Regions from separate parts of the Streptomyces sp. MS06 genome, predicted to be linked through region 2. Evidence: predicted binding sites of a transcription regulator. Region 2 holds the regulator's gene; the other holds the start of a gene.
What was found. Region 2 encodes HspR, which represses chaperone genes until heat shock. Its sites were predicted from a motif close to TTGAGNNNNNNNNNCTCAA; they were not measured.
Positions count from the first base shown of each region.

Region 1: the regulator HspR is predicted to act here: its motif matches at 2,141-2,159, upstream of lon (endopeptidase La).

Region 1 is NZ_JBJZOJ010000016.1:27,486-41,999, reverse strand. Features, by position in the region: gene ACL02U_RS11060 (ATP-binding protein) at 1-226, opposite strand, end outside; gene ACL02U_RS11055 (response regulator transcription factor) at 223-960, opposite strand; gene ACL02U_RS11050 (spermidine synthase) at 1,084-1,845, opposite strand; gene lon (endopeptidase La) at 2,182-4,650, shown strand; gene ACL02U_RS11040 (lysozyme) at 4,790-5,611, opposite strand; gene ACL02U_RS11035 (MarR family winged helix-turn-helix transcriptional regulator) at 6,010-6,450, shown strand; gene ACL02U_RS11030 (protein phosphatase 2C domain-containing protein) at 6,723-7,508, opposite strand; gene ACL02U_RS11025 (nitrate- and nitrite sensing domain-containing protein) at 7,880-11,251, shown strand; gene ACL02U_RS11020 (roadblock/LC7 domain-containing protein) at 11,248-11,769, shown strand; gene ACL02U_RS11015 (DUF742 domain-containing protein) at 11,766-12,212, shown strand; gene ACL02U_RS11010 (GTP-binding protein) at 12,193-12,840, shown strand; gene ACL02U_RS11005 (styrene monooxygenase/indole monooxygenase family protein) at 12,933-14,186, shown strand; gene ACL02U_RS11000 (NlpC/P60 family protein) at 14,334-14,514, opposite strand, start outside.
Region 2 is NZ_JBJZOJ010000048.1:2,071-16,584, reverse strand. Features, by position in the region: gene ACL02U_RS23565 (YbhB/YbcL family Raf kinase inhibitor-like protein) at 1-19, shown strand, start outside; gene ACL02U_RS23560 (MBL fold metallo-hydrolase) at 193-1,044, opposite strand; gene ACL02U_RS23555 (MauE/DoxX family redox-associated membrane protein) at 2,291-2,755, shown strand; gene ACL02U_RS23550 ((Fe-S)-binding protein) at 3,410-5,692, opposite strand; gene ACL02U_RS23545 (MraY family glycosyltransferase) at 5,936-7,231, shown strand; gene dnaK (molecular chaperone DnaK) at 7,370-9,220, shown strand; gene grpE (nucleotide exchange factor GrpE) at 9,220-9,888, shown strand; gene dnaJ (molecular chaperone DnaJ) at 9,931-11,121, shown strand; gene ACL02U_RS23525 (heat shock protein transcriptional repressor HspR) at 11,127-11,579, shown strand; gene ACL02U_RS23520 (substrate-binding domain-containing protein) at 12,130-13,236, shown strand; gene ACL02U_RS23515 (helix-turn-helix transcriptional regulator) at 13,438-14,487, shown strand.

The DNA.
Region 1 (14,514 bases), on a different contig from region 2:
TGAGCGAGTGCGCCACGAACTGGGTGATCAGCAGCGTGGCGATCATCGAGAAGACGGTGATGAAGCGCAGCTCGGTGTCGGTGCGCACCGCGATCATCAGCAGCCCCGTGGTGATCAGCACGGCGATGACGACCAGCGCACCCAGCTTGGTCTTGATGGAAAACGGGCGCAGGCCGCCCCAGGGCTCCTCGGGGCTCCTCCGCTCGGCCGACCGCCCGCCGCTCACGGTGCCGGCGTCTCCAGTGCGTAGCCCACGCCGTGCACGGTGCGGATCCGCTCGGCGCCGATCTTCCGGCGCAGCGCCTTGATGTGGCTGTCGACGGTCCGGGTGCCCGAGGCGTCGGCCCAGTCCCACACCTCGGCCAGCAGCTGCTCGCGGGAGAGCACCGCACGGGGCGTGTTCGCCAGGCAGACCAGCAGGTCGAACTCGGTCGGGGTCAGGTGCACGTCCTCGGCCCGCACCCGCACCCGGCGCTGGGCGTGGTCGATCTCCAGCTCGCCCAACCGCAGGATGCCGGAGCGCGGGGTGGCCGCGGCCAGCGCGGCCCGCTCCACCCGGCGCAGCAGCACGTGCACGCGCGCCGCCAGCTCCCGCATGGAGAACGGCTTGGTCATGTAGTCGTCGGCGCCGACCCCCAGCCCGACCAGCATGTCGGTCTCGTCGTCGCGCGCGGTGAGCATCAGCACGGGTACCGGCCGCTGGGTCTGCACCCGCCGGCAGACCTCCAGCCCGTCGAACCCGGGGAGCATCACGTCGAGGATCAGCAGGTCGGGCTGCCAGGCCTCGGCGGTGTCCACGGCCGACGGGCCGTCGCCCGCGGCCTGCACGAGGAACCCCTCGGCGCGCAGTCGGGCCGCGATGGCGTCGGCGATCGTCGCGTCGTCCTCGACGACCAGTACCCGGCGCTGCGCGCCGGCGGCAGCCGTCGAGCCGTTGTGGGAGGTGTGTGTCTGCTCCATCGCCCGCCCCTGAAGTGTGCTTTCCGGAACCAGTGGGGTGGTTCCTCGTCCGCGCAGGACTGCGCTCGACGCTCCGATGATCCGCGTCAGTGCAGCAGCGTACGGGCAGTGGCCGCGCCTTTGCTATCCAGGGCGGATGCCGAGGTGGACGACGTCCGGAACGCCTCGGGCAACGGGCGTCTCTTCCGTACGCACCTGCGGGAAACCGACATTCCTCAAGGATTCTTCGAAATCCGGGGACGCTGCCGCGGACCACACCGCGAGTACTCCGCCGGGCCTCAACGCCCTTGCACAGCTTGCCAGTCCGGCCGGTGAGTACAGCCCCTCGTTGTCCTCGGTCACGGTCCAGTCGGGACCGTTGTCGATGTCCAGGCACAGCGCGTCGTACGTGTCGGACGTCTCACCCAGCAGCGCGAGGAGGTCGGCCTCCACGAGCCGGGTGCGCGGGTCGGCGAGCGCCTCGCGGGACAGCGCGGACAGGGGGCCTTCGCGGTGCCAGTCGACCACGGCCGGTTCCCGTTCGACCACCGTGATCCGCCCCCAGCGCGAATTCGCAGCCGCATGTGCGAGGGAGAAGCCGACTCCCAGCCCGCCGATCAGCACGTGCGGGCCGGGCCGGTCGTCGAGCGCGTCGAGCGCCGCGTCCACGAGCAGCCGCTCGGAGCGGCCGTCGGAGGTGTCCATCAGGAAGCAGCCGTTCGCGATGATCTGGAGCAGCCCGCCGTGCCGCCGCAGGACGACCTCGCCGTAGGGCCCGTCCCGGCGGTCCAGGACCTCGGGCGCCGCGACCGCGTACGGGCCGTGCGGACCGGGTGTGCCGAGCACCGGCGGCGGGTCGTGCAGCTCGCGCGGGGTGTGCTCGAAGGTGCCGTACCGGGAGGCCATGCCGCCATCCTGGCACTCCGGCGGCGTTCCGGCGGCGGATTTGTTCCGCGCCGGTGGCCGGCGACGGCGGTGCGGAGCGGGCGGCAGGCGGCTCTCCGCATGTCGCCGCGGTGGGCCGCCGTCACCTGTGGCGGGCGCGGAATGCGCTGCCGTACCCGCGCGGCTGAGGAGGGAGAGCGGGGGCGAGGCGGGAAGCGCGGGGCGGGGGAGGCGGCGGGGGGTGCCTGGGCGGGCACCCGCACGATGATCGCTGAGAGCGAACGCCACCTCGGGAACACCGGAGGCCTCCTCGACATTGAGTCGGTACAGCTCAATTTGACTGCCGAAGGGGAGATCATGGCATCGACGTCCGCAACGCTCACCCTGCCCGTGCTGCCGCTCGACGACGAGGTCGTGCTGCCCGGAATGGTGGTTCCGCTGGACCTGAACGACTCCGAGGTGCGCGCCGCGGTGGAGGCCGCCCAGGCAGCCGCGCGTGCCGAACCCGGGAAGCCCAGGGTCCTGCTGGTCCCGCGCATCGACGGGGAGTACGCCGCGACCGGCGTCCTCGGCACCGTCGAGCAGGTCGGCCGGCTCGCCGACGGCGACCCGGGCGCCCTGATCCGGGGCCGCGGCCGGGTCCGCATCGGCGCCGGCACCACGGGCCCGGGCGCGGCGCTGTGGGTCGAGGGGACGACGCTGGACGACACTGCCCCCGAACCGCTGCCCGGGCACGTCGCCGAACTGGTGAAGGAGTACAAGGCGCTCGCCACCGCCTGGCTGCGCAAGCGCGGCGCCTGGCAGGTCGTGGACCGGGTCCAGGCCATCGACGAGGTGTCCGCGCTCGCCGACAACTCCGGGTACTCGCCGTTCCTGACCACCGGGCAGAAGGTGGAACTGCTGGAGACCGCGGACCCGGTCGCCCGGCTGAAGCTCGCCACCCGGCAGCTCCGCGACCACCTCGCCGAACAGGACGTCGCCGAGACCATCGCCAAGGACGTCCAGGAGGGCGTCGACAAGCAGCAGCGCGAGTTCCTGCTCCGCCGCCAGCTGGAGGCCGTCCGAAAGGAGCTGCGCGAGCTCGACGGTGAGCCGGACGGCGGGGAGTCCGACGACTACCGCACCCGGGTGGAGGCCGCCGACCTGCCCGGCAAGGTCCGGGAGGCCGCCCTGAAGGAGGTCGACAAGCTGGAGCGGGCCTCGGACCAGTCCCCGGAGGGCTCCTGGATCCGCACCTGGCTGGACACCGTCCTGGAGATGCCGTGGAACGAGCGGACCGAGGACTCCTACGACATCCGGGGCGCCCGGGCGGTGCTGGACGCCGAGCACACCGGCCTCGACGACGTGAAGGAGCGCATCACCGAGTACCTGGCGGTGCGCAGGCGCCGCGCCGACCGCTCCTCGGACGTCACCGGGGGCGACGGCGACCGGGCGGCCGCGGTCCGGGACGGCGGTGCCGCCGGCGGGCGCAGGGGCGGCGGTGCGGTGCTCGCCCTGGTCGGTCCGCCCGGCGTGGGGAAGACCAGCCTCGGCGAGTCCGTCGCCCACGCCATGGGCCGCTCCTTCGTCCGGGTCGCCCTCGGCGGGGTGCGGGACGAGGCGGAGATCCGCGGCCACCGCCGTACCTACGTCGGCGCGCTGCCCGGCCGCATCGTCCGCGCGATCAGGGAAGCCGGGTCGATGAACCCGGTCGTCCTCCTCGACGAGGTCGACAAGGTCGGCTCCGACTTCCGCGGCGACCCGGCCGCCGCCCTGCTGGAGGTGCTGGACCCGGCGCAGAACCACACCTTCCGCGACCACTACCTGGAGGTCGAACTCGACCTCTCGGACGTCGTCTTCCTGGCCACCGCCAACGTCCTGGAGGCGATCCCCGAGGCCCTGCTCGACCGCATGGACCTGGTCCGCCTGGACGGCTACACCGAGGACGAGAAGATCGTCATCGCGCGCGACCACCTGCTCCCGCGCCAGCTCGAGCAGGCCGGCCTGGACGCGGACGAGGTCACCCTCGACGAGGGTGCGCTGCGCAGGCTGACCGGCGAGTACACCCGTGAGGCGGGCGTGCGCACACTGGAGCGGTCGATCGCCCGGCTGCTGCGCAAGGTGGCGGCCCAGCACGAACTGGGCGAGCGGGAACTGCCGTTCACCATCAGCGCCGAGCACCTGCGGGAGCTGATCGGCCGGCCGCACCACGTGCCCGAGTCCGCCCAGGACCCGGCGGAGCGCCGCACCTCGGTCCCCGGGGTGGCGACCGGCCTGGCGGTCACCGGAGCGGGCGGCGACGTGCTCTACGTGGAGGCCTCGCTCGCCGATCCGGAGACCGGCGCGGCAGGTCTGACCCTGACGGGCCAGCTCGGCGACGTGATGAAGGAGTCGGCGCAGATCGCGCTGAGCTTCCTGCGCTCGCGCGGCGCGGAACTGGAGCTGCCGGTGGCGGATCTGAAGGACCGCGGGGTGCACGTCCACTTCCCCGCGGGTGCCGTGCCGAAGGACGGCCCCAGTGCCGGGATCACGATGACGACCGCCCTGGCCTCCCTGCTGTCCGGCCGTCCGGTCCGCCCGGACGTGGCGATGACCGGTGAGGTCTCGCTGACCGGCAGGGTCCTTCCCATCGGCGGGGTGAAGCAGAAGCTGCTGGCCGCGCACCGCGCCGGGATCACCACGGTCGTCATCCCCAAGCGCAACGAGCCCGACCTGGACGACGTCCCGGCCGAGGTGCTGGACGGGCTCGACGTCCGCACCGTGACCGACGTCCGGCAGGTGCTGGAGCTGGCCCTGGCGCCGGCGACGAACGGTACGGCGCCCGCCGTTCCGGCCGCGGCGCGGTAGGCGGTCACCCCCCGGCGGCAGGCACCGGGCACTCGGCACCTGCCGCCGACGCGCGGCTCGGGCCCGGACCTCGTGAGCGAGGTCCGGGCCCGAGCCGCGCCCGTCCGTGCGGTCGGCGGCTCCGCCGCCGGTCCGGGGCTCAGCCGTCGGCGAGGGCGCGCACCCGGTCCAGGGCGCCGTTGAACCGGTCGTGGTCACCGACGGTGGGCCCGGAGGACGTGTACTGCCACATCGTGTAGTACGACCAGCCGGCCGGCAGCTCGCCCACGGAGGAGGAGTAGCGGGCGATCCACAGGGGGTTGGCGGTGGCGAACCCGCCGTAGTTGCCGGTGCACTGCTTCCACCAGCTGGTGGCCGTGTAGACGACGGCGTCGCGTCCGGTGCGGGACCTGTACTGGTTGAGGAAGGAGCGGATCCAGCTGACCATCCCGCTCTGCGACTTGCCGTAGCAGGCGGCGCCGTACGGGTTCCACTCGATGTCGAGGGCGCCGGGCAGGGTCTTGCCGTCGCCGGACCAGCCGCCGCCGTGGTCGACGAAGTAGTTGGCCTGGGTGGCGCCGCTCGTGGTGTCGGGGGTCGCGAAGTGGTACGAGCCGCGGATCATGCCGACGTTGTACGAGCCGTTGTACTGCTGGGCGAAGTACGTGTTCCGGTAGTACGTGCCCTCGGTGGCCTTGACGTAGGCCCATTTGACGCCGCTGTTCCAGAGGGTCGACCAGGCGACGTTGCCCTGGTGGCCGGAGACGTCGACGCCCTCGGTCCGGGTCGCGTCGCCGGGGACGGGGGTGCCGGACTCCCCGTCGTGGGCCGGGACGCCCATGCCCATGTAGGCGGAGCCGCGGGCGGGGATGCTTTCGGTCTGCGCGGACGCGGGGAGCGCCGGGGAGAGGGCGGCGAGCAGGGCCGCGGCGGTTGCCGCGACCAGGCTGGGACGCAGGGGAACGGATCCGTGCACAGGCATGGGGGGAGCCTCCGGAGGCGTCGGTGGGGGAACGCTGGGGCGGCGTGCGGCGCGGGCGGGCCACGCGAGGTGCGCGTGCATGCGGCGGTAAGCATGTCGTGGCCATGTCATTCACTTGCCCGCTGAACAAGCTACGCACGTAGACCCGCTGCTGGGAAGGGGGCCGGGGGCTGCCGTTGGTCTAGCCCTGCGAAATACTGGCCAAGCTGCGGCGATGAAGTACGTCGGCGGAAACTTTCAGCATCGGGAAACCGGATCGGGTGACGGACGTGCACGAGGGCGACAGCTCCGCGAGCGGTGTGAACGGCGGGGACGGCGGGGACGGCGTGAACGCCGGAGGCGGCGGGGACGGCCGGGACGGAACCGGCCGACGGGGCGGGGCGGCGCCCACCGCCGCCGTGGAGCACGGTTCCCGCGAGTTCCTCTCTCTGGAACGTGAGCTGACGCTGTTCCTGCGACGGGCCCGGGCCAGCCAGGGCGAGATGGCCCGCGAGGTCCACCCCGACCTGGAGTCCGCCGCCTACGGGCTGCTCGTACGACTCGACGAGTGCGGCCGGCAGCGGGCCACCGACCTGGCCGCGTACATCGGCGTCGGCAAGGCCACCATGTCCCGCCAGTTGCGCGCCCTGGAGCACCTGGGCCTGGTGGCCCGCGAGCCCGACCCGGCGGACGGCCGCGCCTGGCTGGTCCACCTCACCGACGAGGGGCGCCGCCGGGTGGGCAGCGTCCGGGAGGCCCGTCGTGCCCGCTACGTCAGCCAGCTTTCGCACTGGAACCGCCGCGAGGTGGCCGAACTGGCCCGACTGCTGGAGCAGTTGAACCGGAGCATGGAGAAGTAGGCCGCACCCCCTCGGCCGGCCGCACCCCCGCCGGTCGCGCGCTGCCGGCCCGGCCTCCGCCGGTCGTGCACCGCCGGCCGCACCCCCGCCGGTCGGGCCCCTGCCCGCCCCGCCTCCGTCGGGCCCCTGCCGGCCCCGCCTCCGTCGGGCCCCTGCCGGCCCCGCCTCCGTCGGGCCCCTGCCCGCCCCGCCTCCGTCGGGCCCCTGCCGGCGGAGCTCCCCGTCGGCCCCGTGGCTCCGCCCGGGTCGGCGCGACGGCGTGGCGCGCCGGCTCAGAGCTCGGCGTACACCACCGTCGCGTCGTCGTGCGTCTTGCTCCGCCCCAGGAACACCCGCTCCAGGTCGGACCGCTCGAGTTCGCGGACCCGCGCCACCAGTGCCCGGGCTCCCTCCTTCCGCAGCAGGGCCAGGCAGTCCGCCCAGTCGCCCGCCTCGAACTTCTCCACCCAGCGTCCCGCGCCGTCCGTCAGCGCCGCCACGGCGCGGACCCGGGAGCGGGGGACGGAGCCGGTCACCGCCCGTTCGGCGACCGACGGGTCGGCCGCGGCGGTGAAGAAGCCGCCCTCCCTGTTCCGGGCCCTCGCGTCGGCGATCTCGTCGGTGGCGAGGAGGGCGCGGGGCAACCGGGCCAGCCGGTCGTCGAGCAACGGGGCGACCGTGCCGTCGGGGGCCTCCAGCAGGAGGACCGAGTCGGAGAGGACCAGGTACTCGACCGCCGTGTCGGACCAGCGGGCCAGCGCGACCGTCGCCTGCGGGGTGCGGGGGTGAGAAAGGTCACAGGTTTCGACGTGCGCTGCGGAGGTACGGGCAATGGCCTGACTCAGGGCCTTCTGCAGCGGTATGTCCGGGCGGGAAACGGCCAGTTCGGCCAGTGCGCCGCCGAGCCTCGCGGTGTACCAGGGCACCGAGTGGACGCACCCCGTCCTGCCCCGCGGCGGTGTCACCCCGTCCAGTACCACCAGGGTCCCGCCCTGCCCGTGGGCCGGGACGCCGACGCTCGCGAAGTCCTCGTTGGGACGGTCGGGGTCGCCGGGCTCGGAGACGAGTTCCGTATGCATCAGGCCAGTCTGCACCAGGTCTTCACAGGCTTCGCCAAAGGCCGGTATCCACCCCGCCTCCCGCGCGCCCGTGCAGGTCGGACGCCTGGTTTGGGCGGGAATGGCCGACCGGCGGGAGGCGTGGCGGCGAATCCTGCCAAAGCCTGTCGCGGACGTCCAACCGGCCTGCCGGACAGGGCCACTGGCCGTGCCGGCGCAACTTGCCCGCCAACTCCTCCCCAGGGTTCACTCCTTCGGGTGGCGGGTCAGGTGATGTGAGACCACCGCCCACCGGCACTGGGAGGGTCGGGAACCGTACCGGAGGTACGTGCCGCCTGTTGACGGGGCGTCATCCGGGCCCATGGGTACACGAGTCAGGAATGCGAGCACCGGTGCAGAAGAAGCGGCCTCGGCGCACAGGCAGGCAGTCGGCCCCCGAGGGAGGCCCGGAGCGTCCTCCCGTCGGAAGGGGCCGACCGACCCACGTACGCAATCGGCTGATCGTGGCGGTGGCCGTGGTGGCCGCCGCCGTCGCCGGGGCGGGGGCGCCGTCGGTGCTCGCCGCCTCCGGCCGGTTGAAGGACTCGCAGGATCTGGTGACGCTGGCCGAGCAGACCCAGCAGGCGCTCGTCCTGGCCCACGCGCTCGCCGACGAACGCGACGACGTGACTTCGTACGTCGCCGCCGGCCGGCCCAAGTCGAAGGCGCCGGACGAGCAGCGCAGCGCCCGGGTCGACCGGCAGGTCGAGGAACTGCGCGCGGACCCCGACACCCCGGACTCACTGCGCGCGGAACTCGACGGCATCGCCACCGTCCGGCGAGCGGCGCTCACCGGCAGGAGCAGCGCTCTCGACGCGCATCGGACGTACTCCGCCACCATCGCCGAACTGCACCGGCTCGCCGAGCAGCTCGCCGACCGGATGCCGCCTCGGGCCGGAGCCGGGGCCCACGCACAGGCCGAACTGGACTCCGCCGTCCAGCAGGCGGCCGCCGCGCGCGGACTGCTGGTCGCCGCACTGAACGTGCCCACCCGGACCCGGACCGTCTACGACCCCGTCACCGGCCTGTCGGACACCGTCACCGACTCCTCGGACGCGGACGCCAAGAAGCGGGACGCGCTCACCGCCGCCGCCCAGCAGGCCCGGCTGCGCTCCGACGCCGACCTGGCCGGCTTCCGGGAGACCGCGCCGAAGCAGAGCACGACGGCCTACGACTCCACCGTCACCGGACCCGAGGTGGACACCGCCGACCGGTACCTGGCCTCGCTCACCGACCGGCCCACCCTGGACGACGGCGAACTCGACACCAGCGCCAAGAAGGTCGACGCCGCGCTCACCGCCCGGCTGGACCTGATGCGCGGCGCCGAGTCCGCGCTCTACGACCACCGGGTCAAGGACCTGGAGCGGCTGCGGGACGACGACGTCACCGCCCTGGAGATCCGCATCGCCGCACTCGGCGCGCTGGTGCTGCTCACCGTGGGCATCGCCACCGCCATGGCCCGCAGCCTCACCCGCCCGCTCGCCGCGCTGCGCCTGGGCTCGGGCCGGCTCGCCCAAGCCGCGGAACCGGCGACCGAGGAACCGGTGCGCTTCACCGGACGCAACGACGAGTTCGCCGAGGTGGTCCGTTCCGTCAACACCCTGCACGCGACCGCCGTGGCCCTCGGGGAACGCGTCGGCACCCTGGAGGCCGACCGGCGGCACCTGGTCGGCGAACGGCAGAAGACGGCCGACGCCCGCGAGGAACTGCGTGCCGAACTCGCCGACTCCGCAGCGCAGTTGGAACGGCTGCGCGCCACCATCGGCTCCACCTTCGTCAACCTGGCCCTGCGCACCCTGGGACTGGTCGAGCGGCAGCTCGCCGTGATCGAGGGGCTGGAGGAGCGCGAGCACGACCCCGACCGCCTGGCCACCCTGTTCAAGCTGGACCATTTCGCCACCGTCATGCGCCGCCACAGCGAGAACCTCCTGGTCCTCGCCGGGACGGAGCACGTCCAGCAGCACCCGGGCCCGGTGCCGCTGGTCGACGTGGTCCGGGCAGCGGTCAGCGAGATCGAGCGCTACGAGCGGGTCCGCATCGCCGCGCTGCCTCCGCACGCGCACGTGGCCGGGTTCGCCGCGGACGACCTCTCCCATCTGCTGGCCGAGCTGATGGAGAACGCCACCGCCTTCTCGCCGCCCGACCTGCCCGTCGAGGTCTCCGGCTGGCTGCTGGAGAACGGCGAGGTGATGCTCTCCGTGCAGGACGAGGGCATCGGGCTGCCCGAGGAGCGTCTGGGGCGGCTCAACGCCCGTCTCGCCGACTTCGACCCGGAAGTACCGTACGACCAGGAGGGCGGCGAGGGCCTCGGGCTCGGCCTGTACGTCGTCGCCCGCCTCGCCCACCGGCTCGGTGTACGGGTGCGGTTGCGCGAGCAGAAGCAGGGCGGCCTCGCCGCCGTAGTCGTGCTGCCGACCGTGCTGCTGGCCGGCACCGCCGCCCCGCCGAGCACGGCGCACGCCGACGGCACCACCGGCGCCTTCTCCCTGCCCGGCGCCGACGCGGAGGCCAACTCCAACGTCCTGCACGGCCGGACGGCCGACGGAGACCCGCTGGTCGCGCTCGCCGAGCGGACCGTGCGGGAGCAGGGGGCGCAGACCCCGACCGGCGCCGCACCGGAGGCGGAAGGCGCGCAGCCACCGGAGCCGGCGACCCCGGCCCACCCCGCCGACCCGGCGGCCCACGCGGCTCACCCGGCCGATGCCGCCGATGACGCGGCCGCCCGGACCCGGGACGAGGGGGACTCCTCTCGCACGGCCCACGCGGCGTCCGACGCCGGGCACGGGCCAGCACGGCCCGACGACGGCGCCTCCGATCCGGCCGGCGCGGCTGATGCCGCCGGGTCGGCTGCGGCTCCCGGCGAGTTCGACGCGCCGGACGCCCTCCGGAGGCCCACCGCCCCCGGGGCGCCGGAGGCGCCCCGGGACCCCGCCGCGACCGAAGCGGCCGCGAGACCCGCGGGCCCGGACGCGACCGGATCCCCGGCGACCTCCGCCGCGCCCGCCGCGTCCGGTGTCCCCGCGGGCGACGGACATCCGGAGAGCCCGGCCGAGACGACCATGGAACTGCTGATCCCGGCTCCGCGCACCCGGCACCCGGATCGGCAGGACGCGGAGGCGGAGCGGACCGCCGATCCCCGGCAGCCGGCTCCACGCGCCGAGGGCGCATGGTCGCCGCCCGCCGAAACGGCGCCGCCCACCGACCCCGCGGTCCCGCCCGCCGAAACGGCGCCGTCCGCCGACCCGGCGGTCCCGCCCGCCGACCCCGCCACCCGGGGCGAGCACCCGGCGCACAGCGACGACGGGTCTCCCGCACACACCCGCGGCGAGGACCCGGCGCGGACCGGAGGACAGCACACCGCGCACCACCGTCCCGCCTCCGAACGGGACACCGAACCGGCCCCTCCGGGCGGCCCCGCGCCAGGTGCGGGGGGCACCGGCGCGGAGCCCGAGGAGCGGCTCACCGACAAGGGGCTGCCCAAGCGCACCCCGAAGATCACCGCACCCGCCGAGGCACCCCGCCGGCGGAGCGGCTCGGTCGACGCCGACGCCCTGCGCCGCCGCCTCGGCGGGTTCCGCAGCGGCGCCCAGGCCGGCTACCGAGCCGCGGAGGCGGAGATCGCCGAGCAGACCGGCCGGAACAGGGCGCCCGCGGCCGACCCCGCCACGCGCCCCGCACATGTAGATCAACCCACGGGGGGCACCGTCGAGGAGGCAAGCAGTTGACCGCGCCCAGTACCTTCGGACTGAGCAATGAGGCCCGCAACCTGCACTGGCTGCTGACCAATCTCGTCGAGGAGGTGCCGGGCATCCAGTCCGTCGCGGTGGTCTCCTCCGACGGCCTGCTGCTCCTCTCCTCCGACCCGGGGCAGCACGTCCGGTCCCGGCAGGCCGAGCAGACCCGCGAGGCGCGGACGGCGGGCCCCCGCGGCTCCTCCGCCGACCTCGCCACCGTCGTCTCCGGCATCGGCAGCCTCACCGTCGGCGCCGCCAGGCTCATGCAGTTCGGCGGGGTGAAGCACACCATGGTGGCGATGGAGGAGGGCAGCCTCTTCGTGATGTCGATCAGCGACGGCTCGCTGCTCGGCGTGCACGGCTCCGCCGACTGCGACATGAGCGTGGTGTCGTACCACATGGCCCTGTTCGTCGGCCGCGCCGGCCACGTCCTCACCCCCGAACTGCGCAGCGAGCTCCGCCAGTCCGTGGAGTCCTCGGGGCCCGAGTCGCCGGAGAGCCTGCGATGAGCGGCGACGGTGCGCCGAAGAAGCTCCCGGTGCGCGGCGGCGGCCGCAAACCGGCCCGGGTCCGCCCCTACTCGCTCACCGGCGGGCGCACCCGCTTCGGGCACGTGCTCCTCGTCGAGACCTACGTGGCGGCGCTGGAGTCCCCTCCGGAGCAGAGGGAGTTGACCGGGGGGGCCGCCCACGCGCTGGAGGGCGGGGGCGGTACGCTCGCCACCCGCGTGATGCCGGAGATGCGGGCCATCGTCGAACTGTGCCGCCGTATGCGGACGGTGGCCGAGATCGCCGCGCTGCTGAAGATGCCGCTCGGCGTGGTCCGCGTGCTGCTGAGCGACCTCGCGGACCAGGGAAAGATCCGTGTGTACGGAACGGGTACCGGCCATGGTACGGGCCGGCCGAACCGCGCTCTGCTGGAAAGGGTGCTGAGTGGACTCCGCCGTCTCTGACGCCGCACCGGGCGTCTCCCCCCTCGCCGCCGACCCGGCCGTCGGGCCGGATCCCGAACGCGGGCAGACGGACCCCGCCCGCGCCCCCATCGCCACGAAGATCGTCGTGGCGGGCGGGTTCGGCGTCGGGAAGACCACGCTGGTCACCTCCGTCTCGGAGATCACGCCCCTGCAGACCGAGGCGCTGATGACCGAGGCGAGCGAGGACACCGACGACCTCACCGCCACTCCGGGCAAGCTGACCACCACCGTGGCCATGGACTTCGGCCGCATCACCCTCGACGACGACCTGGTGCTCTACCTGTTCGGTACGCCGGGGCAGCAGCGGTTCTGGTTCATGTGGGACGACCTGGTGCGCGGCGCGATCGGGGCGGTCGTCATGGCCGACACCCGGCGCCTGAAGGACTGCTTCCCGGCGCTGGACTACTTCGAGAGCTGCGGCCTGCCGTACGTGGTGGCGGTCAACCACTTCGACGGCAGCGAACTCTTCGAGGCCGCGGACGTCCGCGAGGCCCTGACGATCCCCGCGCACATACCCGTCATGATCATGGACGCGCGGCTGCGGGCCCCCGTGGTCGAGACCCTGCTCTCCCTCGTCGGCCACGCCCTGGACGAGACCCCCGAATAGGCGGCGCCGTGCCGCCCCCGCCGCAGCGCACTCCCCAGTCCTCAGCCCTGAGTCCCCAGCACCCGTAGCTCCCCGTAGGAGACACCACCCGCATGCGGAAGATACTCGTCATAGGGGCCGGCCAGTCCGGCCTCCAGCTCGCGCTCGGCCTCCAGTCGCACGGGTACGAGGTCACCCTGATGTCCAACCGGACCGCGGACGAGATCCGCTCCGGCCGGGTCATGTCCACCCAGTGCATGTTCCACACGGCGCTGCAGCACGAGCGCGATCTCCAGCTCAACTTCTGGGAGTCCCAGGCCCCGAGGATCGAGGGGCTCGGCGTCTCGGTGGCGGCACCCGGCTCCTGGGCCGAGGGCCCGGCGGCCCGCGCCATCGACTGGATGGGCCGGCTGGACGGGTACGCCCAGTCGGTCGACCAGCGGGTCAAGATGGCCGGCTGGATGGAGGCCTTCGCCCAGCGCGGCGGCCAACTCGTCATCCACGGCGCCGCCGTCTCCGACCTGGACTACTTCTCCCGCGCCTACGACCTCGTCCTCGTCTCGGCCGGCAAGGGCGAACTGGTGTCCATGTTCGAGCGGGACGCCGCGCGCTCCCCGTACCGCGAGCCGCAGCGCGCGCTGGCCGTGGCCTACGTGCACGGGCTCGGCCCGCGCCCCGAGCACCCCGACCGGTACGCCGTCCGCTGCAACCTGGTCCCGGGCGTCGGCGAGCTGTTCGTCATGCCGACGCTGACCCTCTCCGGCCCGGCCGACATACTGTTCTGGGAGGGGGTGCCGGGCGGCCCGCTGGACGTCTTCAGGGGTGTCAAGGACCCCGCAGAGCACCTGTCCCTGACCCTGGAGCTCATGGAGCGGTACACGCCCTGGGAGTACGCGCGGGCCACCAAGGTGGAGCTGACCGACGCGGGCGCCACGCTGAGCGGCCGCTACGCGCCCACCGTGCGCAACCCGATCGGCCGGCTTCCCGGCGGGGGCGCGGTCCTCGGCGTCGCCGACGTGGTCGTCGCCAACGACCCGATCACCGGTCAGGGCTCCAACTCGGCGTCCAAGTGCGCCGCCGCCTACCTCGACGCCGTCCTCGAACACGGGGACAAGGAGTTCGACGAGGACTGGATGCGGCAGACCTTCGACCGGTACTGGCAGACCGCGCAGCACGTCACCAAGTGGACCAACGCCATGCTGGCGCCCCCGCCCGAGCACATCCTCGACCTCATCGGCGCCGCCGGCCAGATGCAGCCGGTCGCCGACCGGTTCGCCAACGCCTTCAACGACCCGGCCGACTTCGAGAACTTCTTCTACGACCCGGAGAAGACCGGCGCCTACCTGGCCTCGGCCGCCGGCGCCTGACCGGGCCCTGACCGGGCCCCGACCCCGGCTCTGACTGTCGCCCTCCGCCGTTGTCGGCCGGCGTCGACTGCCCTCGGACGGCCCGCAGACGGCCCCGGATGTACGGGGCCGTCCGTGTCCGCCGGCGCTCGGTCCCCCCGATGCGAACTACGGGTGGGAGGGTCCCGGAGGGTTCTCCGGCAGGCCGGGGAGCGGCGGCGCCTCGTAGCGGCTGAGGGGGGTCTGCCGGGGGTCGGGGCGTACCGCGCCCAGGATCGGGTGCGAGGCGATCGGGGAGACCTCGATCCGCTCGCCGGTCCGGGGTGCCTGGATCACTGTGCCGTCGCCC
Region 2 (14,514 bases):
GGGCACAGCCCACCGCTGACCCGGAGACCCGCACCGGGCCCTCGTGATCCACGCCTTGTCAGGGGCGGTCCGCGAGGATCGCCCCTGACAAGGCATCAGCCGACTGCACTCCGAATGACGCCATCCGGCCAGGCGGCCGAACAGCGAAACGCTGCTGGATGGCCAAGAGCGCGGAAGGTGTCTCTCATGTGGTTACTTACTGGCGATGATTCGCATGTCCCCCTTTTGGAATGAGCACATAATTCCCGATCCGTGCTCTGCCCATTCCGCCGCTTCTTCCAGCGCTTCATGCGTATCTTGAAGAGAACGCGGCGGAAGGAAACCGGTATGCCCTCCGAAAACCCTGCTTTCCGGGAACTCCGTCGCCAACATTCTCGCGGAGGCCACTGCGTCCGGCAGGCTGGTTCCCATGAGTATCTTGCCGAAGACGTTAGGGAGCGGGCAGATGAAATCGCCTGTGAAGAGATAGCCGCGATCTGGATCGTGGAGAGAAATTGAGTCGTTGGTGTGGCCCGGCGTGTGCCGTATCGTCAGCTGCCTGCCTCCCAAGTCGATGGGCTTGCTGAGATCCAGCCATTCAGTGACCGTGAACGCGCGTCGCCGTGCACTCACGGAGCTGTGGAAGGTGGAATGATATTCATCGCCTTCACAGTGCTCCCGTATAGCGGGTATGTCTGCGGCCGCGATTCTTTCGAACAGGTGAAGATTTCCAATGTGGTCATAGTGTCCATGGGTGGCGAGGGCGGTTACCGGGAGTCGCGTGAGCTGAGAAGTCACGGCAGAGATGTCGGAGAGCCCGGGGCCCGTATCGAGAAGAATTGCCCTCTCGGTACCCATGATCAGGTAGTGAATGTTGTGCTGATAGTACCGGTATTCCCGAATGGCGATGGTCTGGGGATCAATCGCTTCCGTCTTGTACCATGTCTTGGGGTCGCGATTCCCTATGATTCCAGGAATGTGATCCAAGAGGCAATTCATTTTTTCCCAATCTCTTGTGCGGTGTGAGTTGTCGAGGTTTCCCTCGGTGGTCGGCGCCGGATCCACGGCGACAGCGTTGAATCGACATGGCTGAGATCGGCGCCGGGCCGGCGTGTGCAGGTAGGTGTGCCGGCTTGCCTGCCGGGGGGCGGTATGTCGGCCGACTGCGGTCGCGCCGAGGGACCTTCCGATGCCCCCTGCCGTTCGCCCGAGGGGCGGCCCCGTGCACCTGGTGGACCTCCTTACGCGTGCAGTCGTTGCTGTCCCACCGTCGAGCGGGTTGCTGGTCCGGCTCGGCGTCGTCGGATATGGGGCCGTCCGGGCGGAACCCCTGACGCCTTTCCCCTGGGAGTAACGGGAAGGACGCCAGATGCGTCTGGAGAGGCAGGAGCCCACTGGCAGCGACCCGGGGCCACGCGCCGGACCGGCTCCGTGAGCCGCCTTGACGACACGACAACCATTCGGCATTGACGGGGTGTCAGGCCTCCGTGAAACTACCCGCTCCGATACCTGTATCGGTATCCGCCTCATCGCAGGAGGCGGATACCGAAGGCGGGGCCCGTCATCCCTTGCGCGCCGGGAATCTGCCTTTCCGTACCGATGTGCGCGCCGGCCTCTGCCTCGATCCGCCTCGACACCATCTACTCGGCGACGGTCCGGAAGAATTCGATTTCGACGGCCGAGCGCAGCTGACCTCAGTAGGCGTACCGGGGCAGACCGGGACAGGGCCACCGGGCACAACCGCCACTTGGACTGTTGGCATATGAGCCACCGGTGCCCCACCTCGCTTCTCTATCGGGCAGGTCTCCCGCATGTGTGCGCCCCGAGCGAACGCCCGCGCACCCCCACTCGAGATCGCTTGCGCCACGAGACGGGGCACCACCCAAGTCGGCCCACGCCTGAAGGCATCGGGAAAGCCCCTTCTCCAACGAGAGAGCAACACGGCTCAGGTATCTGATCGGGTAGTTCTGCGGATGCCTGAGGTTGAGGAAGTATCGAATAGTGATTGTGTCGTCAAAGAAAACGACCGCGGGAAGTCAGCCCGATGCAGCGAGCCGAACGGCTCGTTCCCCTCTCCCCCGCCGGACATCCGGTGCCCTTTCCGTCGCCACACGCTGCCGGTTCGAAATGTGCAAAGAACACCCATGAAGTCAGTAATCGCCGCCCACGGCGGCCGCAGTGCCGCGCGCACCCTCCATACCCATCACTTCCGGCCCCGGGACGCCGGGACAGGAAAATGTCGTACCGGTCACCGCACCGACAGCGTACGAACCGAACTCCGCGCGCTTCTCGCCGACCAAGTGGGGGTGCGATGCTCAACAGAAGCCTGAAGTGGTTCACCGGCGTCTTGTACGCCGCGATGGGTATCGGTCAGCTCGCCTCCTTTTCGCAAATGCCGCACATCTTGTCCGCCTACGGGCTGAAGACCGATGAGACCGCCACCGTATTGCCCGCCGCGCTGATCGCAGGTGAACTGGCATGCGGAATATGGTTCCTGGTGCGCCCCCGGTCCAGGTCCGGTCTTGTGGCGTGGGTGTACACGGGCGTGTCGGCGGTGTGGACATTGCTCTCCGTGCAGGCTTACCTTCGTGGGCTGGCCGTTTCGAACAGTGGCACCTTCGGGGTGTACTTCAGCCAGCGACTGAATTGGTTCGCCCTGTTGCAGAATGTTGCGGCTTCGTCATATTCGTACACCCTGTTTCACGTTGCACGCCGGGCCCGCACCCAGCAACCGGTGACAGGTGCTGACGGCGTGCGTGATGTTCACGCGCCATGAGCGGGCCGACCGGGGAGCTGCTGGTCGCGCCGGGTGACCGTGAGCACCTGCTGCGTGTGGCGGAGACGGCCAGGCTGCCAGGGCTCCGTCGTTCTCGCGGTCGGTCCGAAGTGGCCGGTGTGGGTCCGATGCCCCAACTCGGCCGTGATGGCGTTCCGGGATGGATCGGCAGGACCACGTGCAGGCGCAGCCCCCGGTGATCACGGATTGTCGAATTAACTGATCACCACGACCGAGGACCGGGCCTGCCGCGTCATCACCGCCCGTCCCCGGCGGGCTGGGCCAACTCGCCGGTTCCGCCTGAGCGGATACCAACGGGGTAGGCACCGCGCGCCTGCTCCTGCCGCACGAGCGCCGTCACCTCCCGCCGGGGCTCGTCGCTCGGCAACTGCGCCCGTTCGGATCGGGGCCGCCGTCGGCAGGTTGCTCGGCCGGGCCCGTTGCTCCACCGGTCCCGGTGGGGCAACCGCGGTTGTCCGTAGGAGGGTTCCGGTGGGGCAACCGCGGTAGTCCGTCGACCTCGCTGGTCTTTCGGCCGGCTCCGGCCTGTCTCGACCGGCTCCGGCCTGTCTCGACCGTCCCCGGTCGTCTCGACCGACCGTCCCCGGTCGCCCGGCCGGCTCGGGCCTGTCTCGGCCGGCTCCGGTTGCTCGACTACTCGACCGGGGCCGGTTCCGGGGCGTCCTCGGTCTCCGTGTCGCCCGCGGGGTCGACCGGGGTCTTGACGGAGTCGAGGAGGAGCTGGGAGACGTCGACGACCTGGACGGACTCCTTGGCCTGGCCGTCGTTCTTCTTGCCGTTGACCGAGTCGGTCAGCATGACCAGGCAGAACGGGCAGGCGGTGGAGACGATGTCGGGGTTGAGGGAGAGGGCTTCGTCGACGCGCTCGTTGTTGATGCGCTTGCCGATCCGCTCCTCCATCCACATCCGCGCGCCGCCGGCGCCGCAGCAGAAGCCGCGCTCCTTGTGGCGGTGCATCTCCTCGTTGCGCAGGCCCGGGACCTTGCCGATGATCTCCCGCGGCGGGGTGTAGATCTTGTTGTGGCGGCCCAGGTAGCAGGGGTCGTGGTAGGTGATGAGGCCCTCGACCGGGGTCACCGGGATCAGCTTGCCCTCGTCGATGAGGTGCTGGAGCAGCTGGGTGTGGTGGATGACCTCGTAGTCGCCGCCGATCTGCGGGTACTCGTTGCCGAGGGTGTTGAGGCAGTGCGGGCAGGTGGCGACGATCTTCTTCGCCGACTTCGGCTTGCGGGACCCTTCGGTGACCTTGCCGTCGTCGTCCATCTCCTCGCCGAACGCCGCGTTCAGCGACATGACGTTCTCCATGCCGAGCTCCTGGAACAGGGGCTCGTTGCCGAGGCGGCGGGCGGAGTCACCGGTGCACTTCTCGTCGCCGCCCATGATCGCGAACTTGACGCCCGCGATGTGCAGCAGTTCGGCGAAGGCCTTGGTGGTCTTCTTGGCCCGGTCCTCCAGGGCGCCGGCGCAGCCGACCCAGTAGAGGTACTCGACCTCGGTGAGGTCCTCGATGTCCTTGCCGACGACCGGGACCTCGAAGTCGACCTCCTTGGTCCATTCCAGGCGCTGCTTCTTGGCCAGGCCCCAGGGGTTGCCCTTCTTCTCCAGGTTCTTCAGCATCGTGCCGGCCTCGGAGGGGAAGGCCGACTCGATCATCACCTGGTAGCGGCGCATGTCGACGATGTGGTCGACGTGCTCGATGTCCACCGGGCACTGCTCGACGCAGGCTCCGCAGGTGGTGCAGGACCAGAGCACGTCGGGGTCGATGACTCCGTGCTCCTCGGCGGTGCCGATCAGCGGGCGCTCGGCCTCGGCCAGCGCGGCCGCGGGCACCTGGGCGAGCTGCTCCTCGGTGCCCTTCTCCTCGCCCTCCATGGTCTTGCCGCCGCCGGCGAGCAGGTAGGGGGCCTTGGCGTGGGCGTGGTCCCGCAGGGACATGATCAGCAGCTTGGGGGAGAGCGGCTTGCCGGTGTTCCAGGCCGGGCACTGGGACTGGCAGCGGCCGCACTCGGTGCAGGTGGAGAAGTCCAGCAGGCCCTTCCAGGAGAACTGCTCGACCTGGGAGACGCCGAAGACGTCGTCCTCGCCGGGGTCGGTGAAGTCGATGGGCTGCCCGCCGGAGGTCATCGGCTGCAGGCCGCCGAGTGCGGTGCCGCCGGTCGCGTTCCGCTTGAACCAGATGTTGGGGAACGCCAGGAAGCGGTGCCAGGCCACACCCATGTTGGTGTTGAGCGAGACGACGATCATCCAGATGAACGAGGTGCCGATCTTCACCATGGCGGTGAGGTAGACCAGGTTCTGCAGAGTGGTGACGCTCAGGCCCTTGAAGGCCAGGACGAGCGGGTACGAGGCGAAGTAGGAGGCCTCGTAGGCGTCGACGTGGTGGAGGGCGCCCTCCAGGCCGCGCAGGACGTAGATCGCCAGGCCGATGGTGAGGATGACGTACTCGACGAAGTAGGCCTGGCCGGCCTTGGATCCGGCGAACCGCGACTTGCGGCCCGCGCGGGACGGCAGGCTCATCAGGCGGATGCTCATCAGGACGACGATGCCGATGGTCGTCATGACGCCGATGAACTCGATGTACATGTCGAACGGCAGGAAGCCGCCGATGACCGGCAGCGTCCAGTCGGCCTGGAAGAGCTGGCCGAAGGCCTGTGCGAGGGTCGGCGGCAGCGTCAGGAAGCCGACGGCGACGAACCAGTGGGCGAAGCCGATGATGCCCCACCGGTTCATCCGGGTGTGTCCGAGGAACTCCCGTACCAGCGTCACGCTCCGCTGGTAGGGGTTGTCGGTACGGGTGCCGGCGGGCACCGGCTGGCCCAGCCGGAAGTACCGGACGAACTGGCCGACGGCGCGCGCGAGCAGCGCCACGCCGACCACGGTCAAGACCAGCGACACGATGATCGCGGCGAGTTGCATGGGGGCTCCTCGGGCCTGCGAGATGGTTCGAGGGGATATTACTAAGCGGTAACTTATTCAGTCCGTTCGAGACTACCCCCATCTTCGGTCGCACTGTAGCCAGGCGTGCGGTGATCTGTGTCGCTGAGGCTTGCCTCAAGTCGGCGGGTCGGCGTGGCGTGCGGTGCCGCCCCCTCCCGCGCCCGGGGTGATCCGATCGTGTTATTCGCGCCAAATCGGTGCAATTGCCACTAATTTATATCCGTGCTCTACGGGATCGCCTCCGCCACCGCCGCCCTTCTCCTCGCCGCCGTCCTCGCCGCTCTCCTCCGGGTGCCCGCCCTGCGGTACGGGATCACCGACCGGCGCCGCCGGGTCCGTCCCGGCCGGGGCCGGCCCGTGCCGCTGCTCGGCGGTGCGGCCGTGGCGGCCGCCACCTGCCTCGTCGCCGTGGCGGGGGAGTGGAGCGGTGCCGCCCCGCTGGGGCACGGGGTCGGCCGGCTGCTCGCCGCGGCGGCGGTCGTGGCGGCGCTGGGGCTGGCCGCGGACGTGTGGCGGCTGAAGGCGCGGTTCCTGGCGGCCGGTACGGCGGTGGCGGCGGTCTGCGTCGTGCCCTACGGCGAGACGGGTGTGCCGGGTGGGCTGCTGGCGGCCGGCTGGATCGTGTGCGCCGCGCTCGCCTTCCGGTCGCTGGACCACGCGGACGCGCTCGCGGGCACCGTCGCGGTGGTGACCGCCTTCGGCGTGGGGGTCTGCGCGGCGATCGAGGTGCGGGACGGACTCGCGGTGCTGCTGAGCGTGCTCGCCGCCGCGATGACCGGCTTCCTGATGCACAACTGGCCGCCCGCGCGGATCGCGCTCGGTGCCTGCGGCTCGCTGTTCGCCGGGTTCCTGCTCGCCTCCGCCGCCGTGCTGACCCGGGCCGGTCACGGCATCGCGTCCTCCGCGGGGGTGTTGTTCGCGCTGACCGCGGTGGCGGCCGCCGACGCCGTCCTGGTCGTCCTCGTACGGCGCTCGGCGGGGCGGCCGCTGCGGCGCCCGGGCCCCGACCACCTGGCCCACCGGCTGCGGCGGCTGGGGCCGGGCCCGCGGGCCTCGGTGGTCCTGCTCGGCGTCGCGGCCTTCGCCGGAGCCGGGACGGGCGTGCTGGTGCAGGCCGGGTGGGCCGGTGCGGGGGCGGCGCTGTGGGTGGTCGCGGCGGCGCTGGCGGCCGTGCTCGGACTGCTCCGCGCCGAGCCCCGCGCCGAGCCCCGCGCCGAGCCCCGCGCTGAGTTCCGCGCCGAGTCCCGCGCCGAGCCCCGCGCCGAGCCCCGCGCCGAGCCCCGCGGTGTCCGCGGGGGCGTCGTCTTCGGCCCGGCCGCCGCCGAGGCCGGGGGCGACCCCGCCGGCGAGGGTGCCGGCGGGCTCGGGGGCGGGGCCGCGAGCGGGGCCGCCCGTGAACCTGCCGCCGCGGTGGCCGCCGAGACCGCTGCGGGGCGGGGCGCCGCCGACGTGACTGGGCGGGGTGCCGCCGAGGTGACGGGGCGGGGTGCTGTCGAGGCCGCCGGGTGGGATGCCTGATGTCGTCGCAGCTCAGAGGGTCATTGCGCGTAAGGAACGGATAAGAGTTGAGTCTGCTCGGCTCAGGTCTGTTGACCGCAGCGCGGACGTCGTGCACACTTGAGTCCGTTCCACTCAAGTCAGCTGGAGGAATCAACCATGGCACGTGCGGTCGGCATCGACCTGGGCACGACTAACTCCGTCGTCAGCGTTCTGGAGGGCGGCGAGCCCACCGTCATCACCAACGCCGAGGGCGCCAGGACCACGCCGTCCGTCGTCGCCTTCGCCAAGAACGGCGAGGTGCTCGTCGGCGAGGTGGCCAAGCGTCAGGCGGTCACCAACGTGGACCGGACCATCCGCTCGGTGAAGCGCCACATGGGCACCGACTGGAAGATCCAGCTCGACGGCAAGGACTTCAACCCGCAGCAGATCTCCGCGTTCATCCTGCAGAAGCTGAAGCGGGACGCCGAGTCCTACCTGGGCGAGAAGGTGACCGACGCGGTCATCACCGTCCCCGCCTACTTCAACGACTCCGAGCGCCAGGCCACCAAGGAGGCCGGTGAGATCGCGGGCCTCAACGTCCTGCGCATCGTCAACGAGCCCACCGCGGCCGCGCTCGCCTACGGCCTCGACAAGGACGACCAGACGATCCTCGTCTTCGACCTCGGCGGCGGCACCTTCGACGTCTCGCTGCTGGAGATCGGCGACGGTGTCGTCGAGGTGAAGGCCACCAACGGCGACAACCACCTCGGTGGCGACGACTGGGACCAGCGCATCGTCGACTTCCTGGTCAAGCAGTTCCAGTCCGGTCACGGCGTGGACCTCAGCAAGGACAAGATGGCGCTCCAGCGCCTGCGCGAGGCCGCCGAGAAGGCCAAGATCGAGCTGTCCTCGTCCACCGAGACCTCGATCAACCTGCCCTACATCACGGCCTCCGCCGAGGGTCCGCTGCACCTGGACGAGAAGCTCACCCGGGCCCAGTTCCAGCAGCTCTCGGCCGACCTGCTGGAGCGGTGCAAGACGCCGTTCCACAACGTCATCAAGGACGCCGGCATCTCCATCAGCGACATCGACCACATCGTGCTGGTCGGCGGCTCCACCCGGATGCCCGCCGTCGCCGACCTGGTCAAGGAGCTGACCGGCGGCAAGGAGGCCAACAAGGGCGTCAACCCGGACGAGGTCGTCGCCATCGGCGCCTCGCTCCAGGCCGGTGTCCTCAAGGGCGAGGTCAAGGACGTCCTGCTGCTCGACGTCACCCCGCTGTCCCTCGGTATCGAGACCAAGGGCGGCATCATGACCAAGCTGATCGAGCGCAACACCACCATCCCGACCAAGCGGTCGGAGATCTTCACCACGGCCGAGGACAACCAGCCGTCGGTGCAGATCCAGGTCTACCAGGGCGAGCGCGAGATCGCGGCCTACAACAAGAAGCTCGGCATGTTCGAGCTGACCGGTCTGCCGCCGGCGCCGCGCGGCGTCCCGCAGATCGAGGTGTCCTTCGACATCGACGCCAACGGCATCATGCACGTGACCGCGAAGGACCTGGGCACGGGCAAGGAGCAGAAGATGACCGTCACCGGCGGCTCCTCGCTGCCGAAGGACGAGGTCGACCGGATGCGCCAGGAGGCCGAGCAGTACGCGGAGGAGGACCACCGCCGCCGCGAGTCCGCCGAGGCCCGCAACCAGGGCGAGCAGCTCGTCTACCAGACCGAGAAGTTCCTCAAGGACAACGAGGACAAGGTCCCCGGCGAGGTGAGGACCGAGGTCGAGACCTCCGTCGGCGAGCTGAAGGAAGCGCTCAAGGGCGAGGACGCCGCCGAGATCCGCACCGCCACCGAGAAGGTCGCCGCGGTCTCCCAGAAGCTGGGCCAGGCCATGTACGCCGACGCCCAGGGTGCCCAGGCCGCGGGTGGTCCGGAGGGCGCCGCCGACGGTGGCGCGAAGGCCGCCGAGGACGACGTGGTCGACGCCGAGATCGTGGACGACGAGCGCAAGGACGGTGCCGCGTAATGACGGAGGAGACCCCGGGCTTCGAGGAGAAGCCCGACGTCCCCTCCGGCGCCGCCGACGACGCCGAGCCGCAGGCCGCCGCCCCCTCCGCGGAGGAGGGCGCGGCCCCGGCCGGGGACGCAAGCGCACAGGTCACCGGCCTGACCGCGCAGCTGGACCAGACGCGTACCGCGCTCGGTGAGCGCACCGCGGACCTCCAGCGGCTGCAGGCCGAGTTCCAGAACTACCGGCGCCGTGTCGACCGGGACCGGATCGCGGTCAAGGAGGTCGCCATCGCGAACCTCCTGACCGAGCTGCTTCCGGTGCTGGACGACATCGGCCGCGCGCGGGAGCACGGCGAACTGGTCGGCGGGTTCAAGTCCGTCGGGGAGTCGCTGGAGACCGTGGCGGCGAAGATGGGGCTGCAGCAGTTCGGCAAGGAGGGCGAGTCCTTCGACCCGACGATCCACGAGGCGCTGATGCACTCGTACGCGCCGGACGTCACCGAGACGACCTGCGTGGCGATCCTGCAGCCCGGGTACCGGATCGGCGAGCGCACCATCCGCCCCGCACGGGTGGCGGTGGCCGAGCCGCAGCCCGGCGCCCAGACGGTCAAGGCGGCCGACGAGTCGGAGGCGGCCGCCGACGACGCGGACAGCAAGGAGAACGGTGGCCCGGAGGAGGGCTGACGTCATCACCGTCATCACCGAGGGGAAGGAGGGACGTCGAGGGTGAGTACCAAGGACTTCATCGAGAAGGACTACTACAAGGTCCTCGGCGTCCCCAAGGACGCCACCGAGGCCGAGATCAAGAAGGCGTACCGGAAACTCGCCCGCGAGTTCCACCCGGACGCCAACAAGGGCAACGCCAGGGCCGAGGAGCGCTTCAAGGAGGTCTCCGAGGCGAACGACGTCCTCGGTGACCCCAAGAAGCGCAAGGAGTACGACGAGGCCCGCGCCCTGTTCGGCAACGGCGGGTTCCGTCCGGGGCCGGGCGCGGGCGGCGGTTCCTTCAACTTCGACCTGGGCGACCTCTTCGGGGGCGCCCAGGGAGGCCAGGGCGGCGGTCAGGGCGGTTTCGGCGGCGGCGGCGGCGGTGGGATCGGCGACGTGTTCGGCGGCCTGTTCAACCGCGGCGGCACCGGTGCCCGCACCCAGCCCCGCCGCGGCCAGGACGTCGAGTCCGAGGTCACCCTGAGCTTCACGGAGGCGATCGAGGGGGCGACGGTCCCGCTGCGGATGTCCTCGCAGCAGCCCTGCAAGGCCTGTTCCGGCACCGGCGACAAGAACGGCACCCCGCGGGTGTGCCCGACCTGTGTCGGTACCGGTCAGGTCGCGCGGGGCTCCGGCGGCGGCTTCTCGCTGACCGACCCCTGCCCGGACTGCAAGGGCCGCGGACTGATCGCGGAGGACCCGTGCGAGGTCTGCAAGGGCAGCGGGCGGGCGAAGTCCTCCCGCACCATGCAGGTGCGCATCCCGGCCGGTGTGTCGGACGGGCAGCGCATCCGGCTGCGCGGCAAGGGCGCGCCCGGCGAGCGGGGCGGCCCGGCGGGCGACCTGTACGTCGTCGTGCACGTCGACGCGCACCCCGTGTTCGGGCGCAGGGGCGACAACCTGACGGTGACCGTTCCGGTGACCTTCTCGGAGTCCGCGCTCGGCGGCGAGATCAGGGTGCCCACCCTGGGCGGTCCGCCGGTGACGCTGAAGCTGCCGCCGGGCACCCCGAACGGGCGTACGATGCGCGCGCGTGGCAAGGGCGCGGTCCGCAAGGACGGCACCCGGGGCGATCTGCTGGTCACCGTCGAGGTGAGTGTTCCGAGGGACCTGTCGGGGAAGGCTCGTGACGCGCTGGAGGCGTATCGCGAGGCGACCGCGGACGAGGACCCGCGGGCCGAGCTGTTCGAGGCGGCGAAGGGAGCTTGAGAGGGATGGACGGCCGTCGACGCAACCCGTATGAACTGACCGAGGACACCCCGGTCTACGTCATCTCGGTGGCGGCCCAGCTCTCCGGTCTCCACCCGCAGACGCTGCGCCAGTACGACCGGCTCGGCCTGGTCTCCCCGGACCGCACCGCCGGCCGGGGCCGCCGCTACTCGGCCCGTGACATCGAACTGCTCCGCCAGGTGCAGCAGTTGTCGCAGGACGAGGGCATCAACCTGGCCGGCATCAAGCGGATCATCGAACTGGAGAACCAGGTCGCCGCGCTGCAGTCGCGGGTCGCGGAGCTGCAGACGGCGCTGGAGGGCGCGGCGGCGGCGATGCAGCAGCGGGAGGCCGCCGTTCACGCCTCCTACCGGCGCGACCTGGTGCCGTATCAGGAGGTCCAGCAGACCAGCGCGCTGGTCGTCTGGCGGCCGAAGCGGCAGCAGTCCTCGGACTGAGCGGTCCCCGGACTTGGTGGTCCTCGGACTGAGCGGTCCTCGGACTTGGTGGTCCTCGGACTGAGCGGTCCTCGCTCCGAGCAGCCTCGGGGCCGAGTGGTCCTCGGACCGAGTGGCGCGCAGGCGGTGTCGCGCAGGCGGTGTCGCGCAGGCGGTGTCGCGCAGGCGGTGTGCAGGGCCCGGACCTCTCACGGGGTCTCCGGGCCCTGCCGCATGTGCGGGGTCCTGCCGCATGTTCGGGGGTCCTGCCGCACGTGCGGGATGGCCGAGTTCGTTCGGTGGGTCGGACACGCGCGGTCCGCTTCCGTCCGCCCGCGTCGGCCGCTCCCTGCGGCAGGCTTCGGCAACTTCCGTAGCGTGGACGGTCCATAACGTGTGCTTGGTGGGGGTTTTGCATCATCTTCGCGAACGGTTTCGCACGGAACGGTGCGTGATGTTGCTATCTCGTTAAGTGGTGGGGCTTGACGCCGGGTAGCGGCGAAGCGTTGGCTTTTCAGTCACGTGAGCCGCACCGCGCCTCCACCCGTCACGCACCTGAAGTGAGCCCCGCATGCGTCGTACCGCCATATTCGTGGCCGCCTCCGCCATGACCCTTTCGCTCGCCGGATGCGGCATGCTGAACGCCACGAGTGACGGCGCCTCGGCGCGTCCGACCAAGGGCAACGACATCACGGTGGGCCTGCTGCTGCCGGAGAACGTGAACACCCGCTACGAGAAGTTCGACCTGCCCATCATCAAGGACAAGGTCCGCTCGCTCACCGGCGGGAAGGGCAAGGTCCAGTACGCCAACGCCGAGCAGAAGGCCGACAAGCAGAGCAGCCAGCTCCAGGCCATGATCGACGACAAGGTCGACGTGATCCTGCTGGACGCGGTCGACTCGCACGCGATCGCCGGCGACGTGAAGAAGGCCAAGGACGCGGGCATCCCCGTCATCGCCTACGACCGGCTGGCCGAGGGCCCGATCGACGGTTACGTCTCCTTCGACAACGAGCTGGTCGGCGAGGTGCAGGGCCGCACCCTGCTGGAGGCGATGGGCGACGGGGACCACACCTCCGACAAGATCGTGATGATGAACGGCTCGCCCACCGACCCCAACGCGGCGCAGTTCAAGCAGGGTGCGCTGGCCGAGCTGAACGGCAAGGTCAACATCGCCGAGTCCTACGACACCAAGGACTGGGACCCGGACAACGCCAAGGCCAACATGGCCGAGGCGATCCAGGCGATCGGCGTGGACAAGATCGCCGCCGTCTACTCCGCCAACGACGCCATGGCCGGCGGCATCGTCAAGGCCCTCAAGGCCGCGGGCCGCACCGACCTGCCGCCCATCACCGGCCAGGACGCGGAACTGTCCGCGGTGCACCGCATCCTCGCCGGCGACCAGTACATGAGCGTCTACAAGTCGTACCCGCAGGAGGCCGACGCCGCCGCCGAGATGGCCGTCGCCAAGGTGCAGGGGCACGGCATCCAGTTCGACGCCCTCACCTCCGACAAGGTCGACAGCCCCACCAAGAAGGGCATTCCCGCGCAGCTGGTCAGTGTCGTCGCCCTGACCAAGAGCAACATCATGGACACCGTCGTCGCGGACGGCATCTACAAGGTCTCCGAGATCTGCACCGCCAAGTACGCGGCGGCCTGCAAGGAGAACAAGGTGAAGTGAGGCCCGGCCGGGGGCGCGAGGCCCCCGCCCGCACCTCGCACGCCGACTCGGCCCGGTGCGAACGCGCCGGGCCGAGGTCGGGAGGAAACACCCCGAACCGGTGGTTTCCCCTGCCCGTCGTGTGCCCAGCCTTGTTGCGGAGCACGTCCGGCCCGCGCATAGTTGCGCTGCGTAGGAGGCTGGAACCGGGGGTGGAGGGCGATGGCCGGGCACGCTACGGATGAGCATCCCCACGGCGCCGACCGGCTGTGCGAGGCCGGGGACCGCGTGTACTCCCGGGCCGTGCGGCGCGGCCGGGTGAGCCGCCATGACGCCGACCCGGTCCCCTGCCTGCTGGAGCTGGCGCTGCTCCACCCCGACCCGGACGACATGGACTGGCTGGTGCCGACGGCGCCGCAGGAGGTCATGACCAGGCTGCTGCGCGGTGTGTACGACGAGGTCGCCGCCGGCCAGCGCCGGGTGGGCGTCGCGGTCGCGGCCGTGGAGCGCTACGCGGCCCTGGGAGGCGGTGGTGCGCCGGCCGCGGGCCCCGGTGCCGCGGAGGGCTCCGCCATCCGCGTGCTGGACGGCCTGCCCCGCATCCAGGCGGCCATGGACGAGGCGACGCAGGCCTGCACCACGGAGGTGCTCACCGTCCAGCCCGGCGGCATCCGGCGGGAGCACGAGCTGTCCGAGGGCCTGCACCGGGCGCTGGCGCTGCGCGGGCGGGGCGTGCGGATGCGCGACCTGTACAACCACGTCGCACGGCACGGTCAGGGCCTGCTGAACTACCTGGAGCTGATGGGCGACACGGTGGAGGCGCGGACCCTGGACGAGGTCGTCGACCGGCTGATCCTCTTCGACCGCACGGTCGCCTTCGTCCCGGCCAACAGCGAGCACACCATGGCGCTGGAGCTTCGCCACCCGGCGCTCATCTCCTACCTGGTCACCGTCTTCGAGCGGCTGTGGCGGCTGGCCGTCCCGCTGTCCGCGCCGATCCCCGACACCGGCATCGAGGGCATCTCGCACCGCGAGCAGTCCATCGCCGCGCTGCTCGCCGAGGGGCACCAGGACGCGGTCATCGCCGAGCGGCTCGGCATCAGCGTGCGCACCTGCCGGGCGCACATCGCGCGCCTGTCGGAGCGGCTGGGCGCGGCGAGCCGGACGCAGCTGGGGGTGCGTATCGCGCAGGTGGGGCTGGACGGCCAGGTCCGCCCGGCGGGGCCGGCCGCGGTCGCCGCGCCCGAACGGGGATCGTCGGCCGCGGGGTGAGGCGCGGGGCGGGGTGCCGGGCCGGTG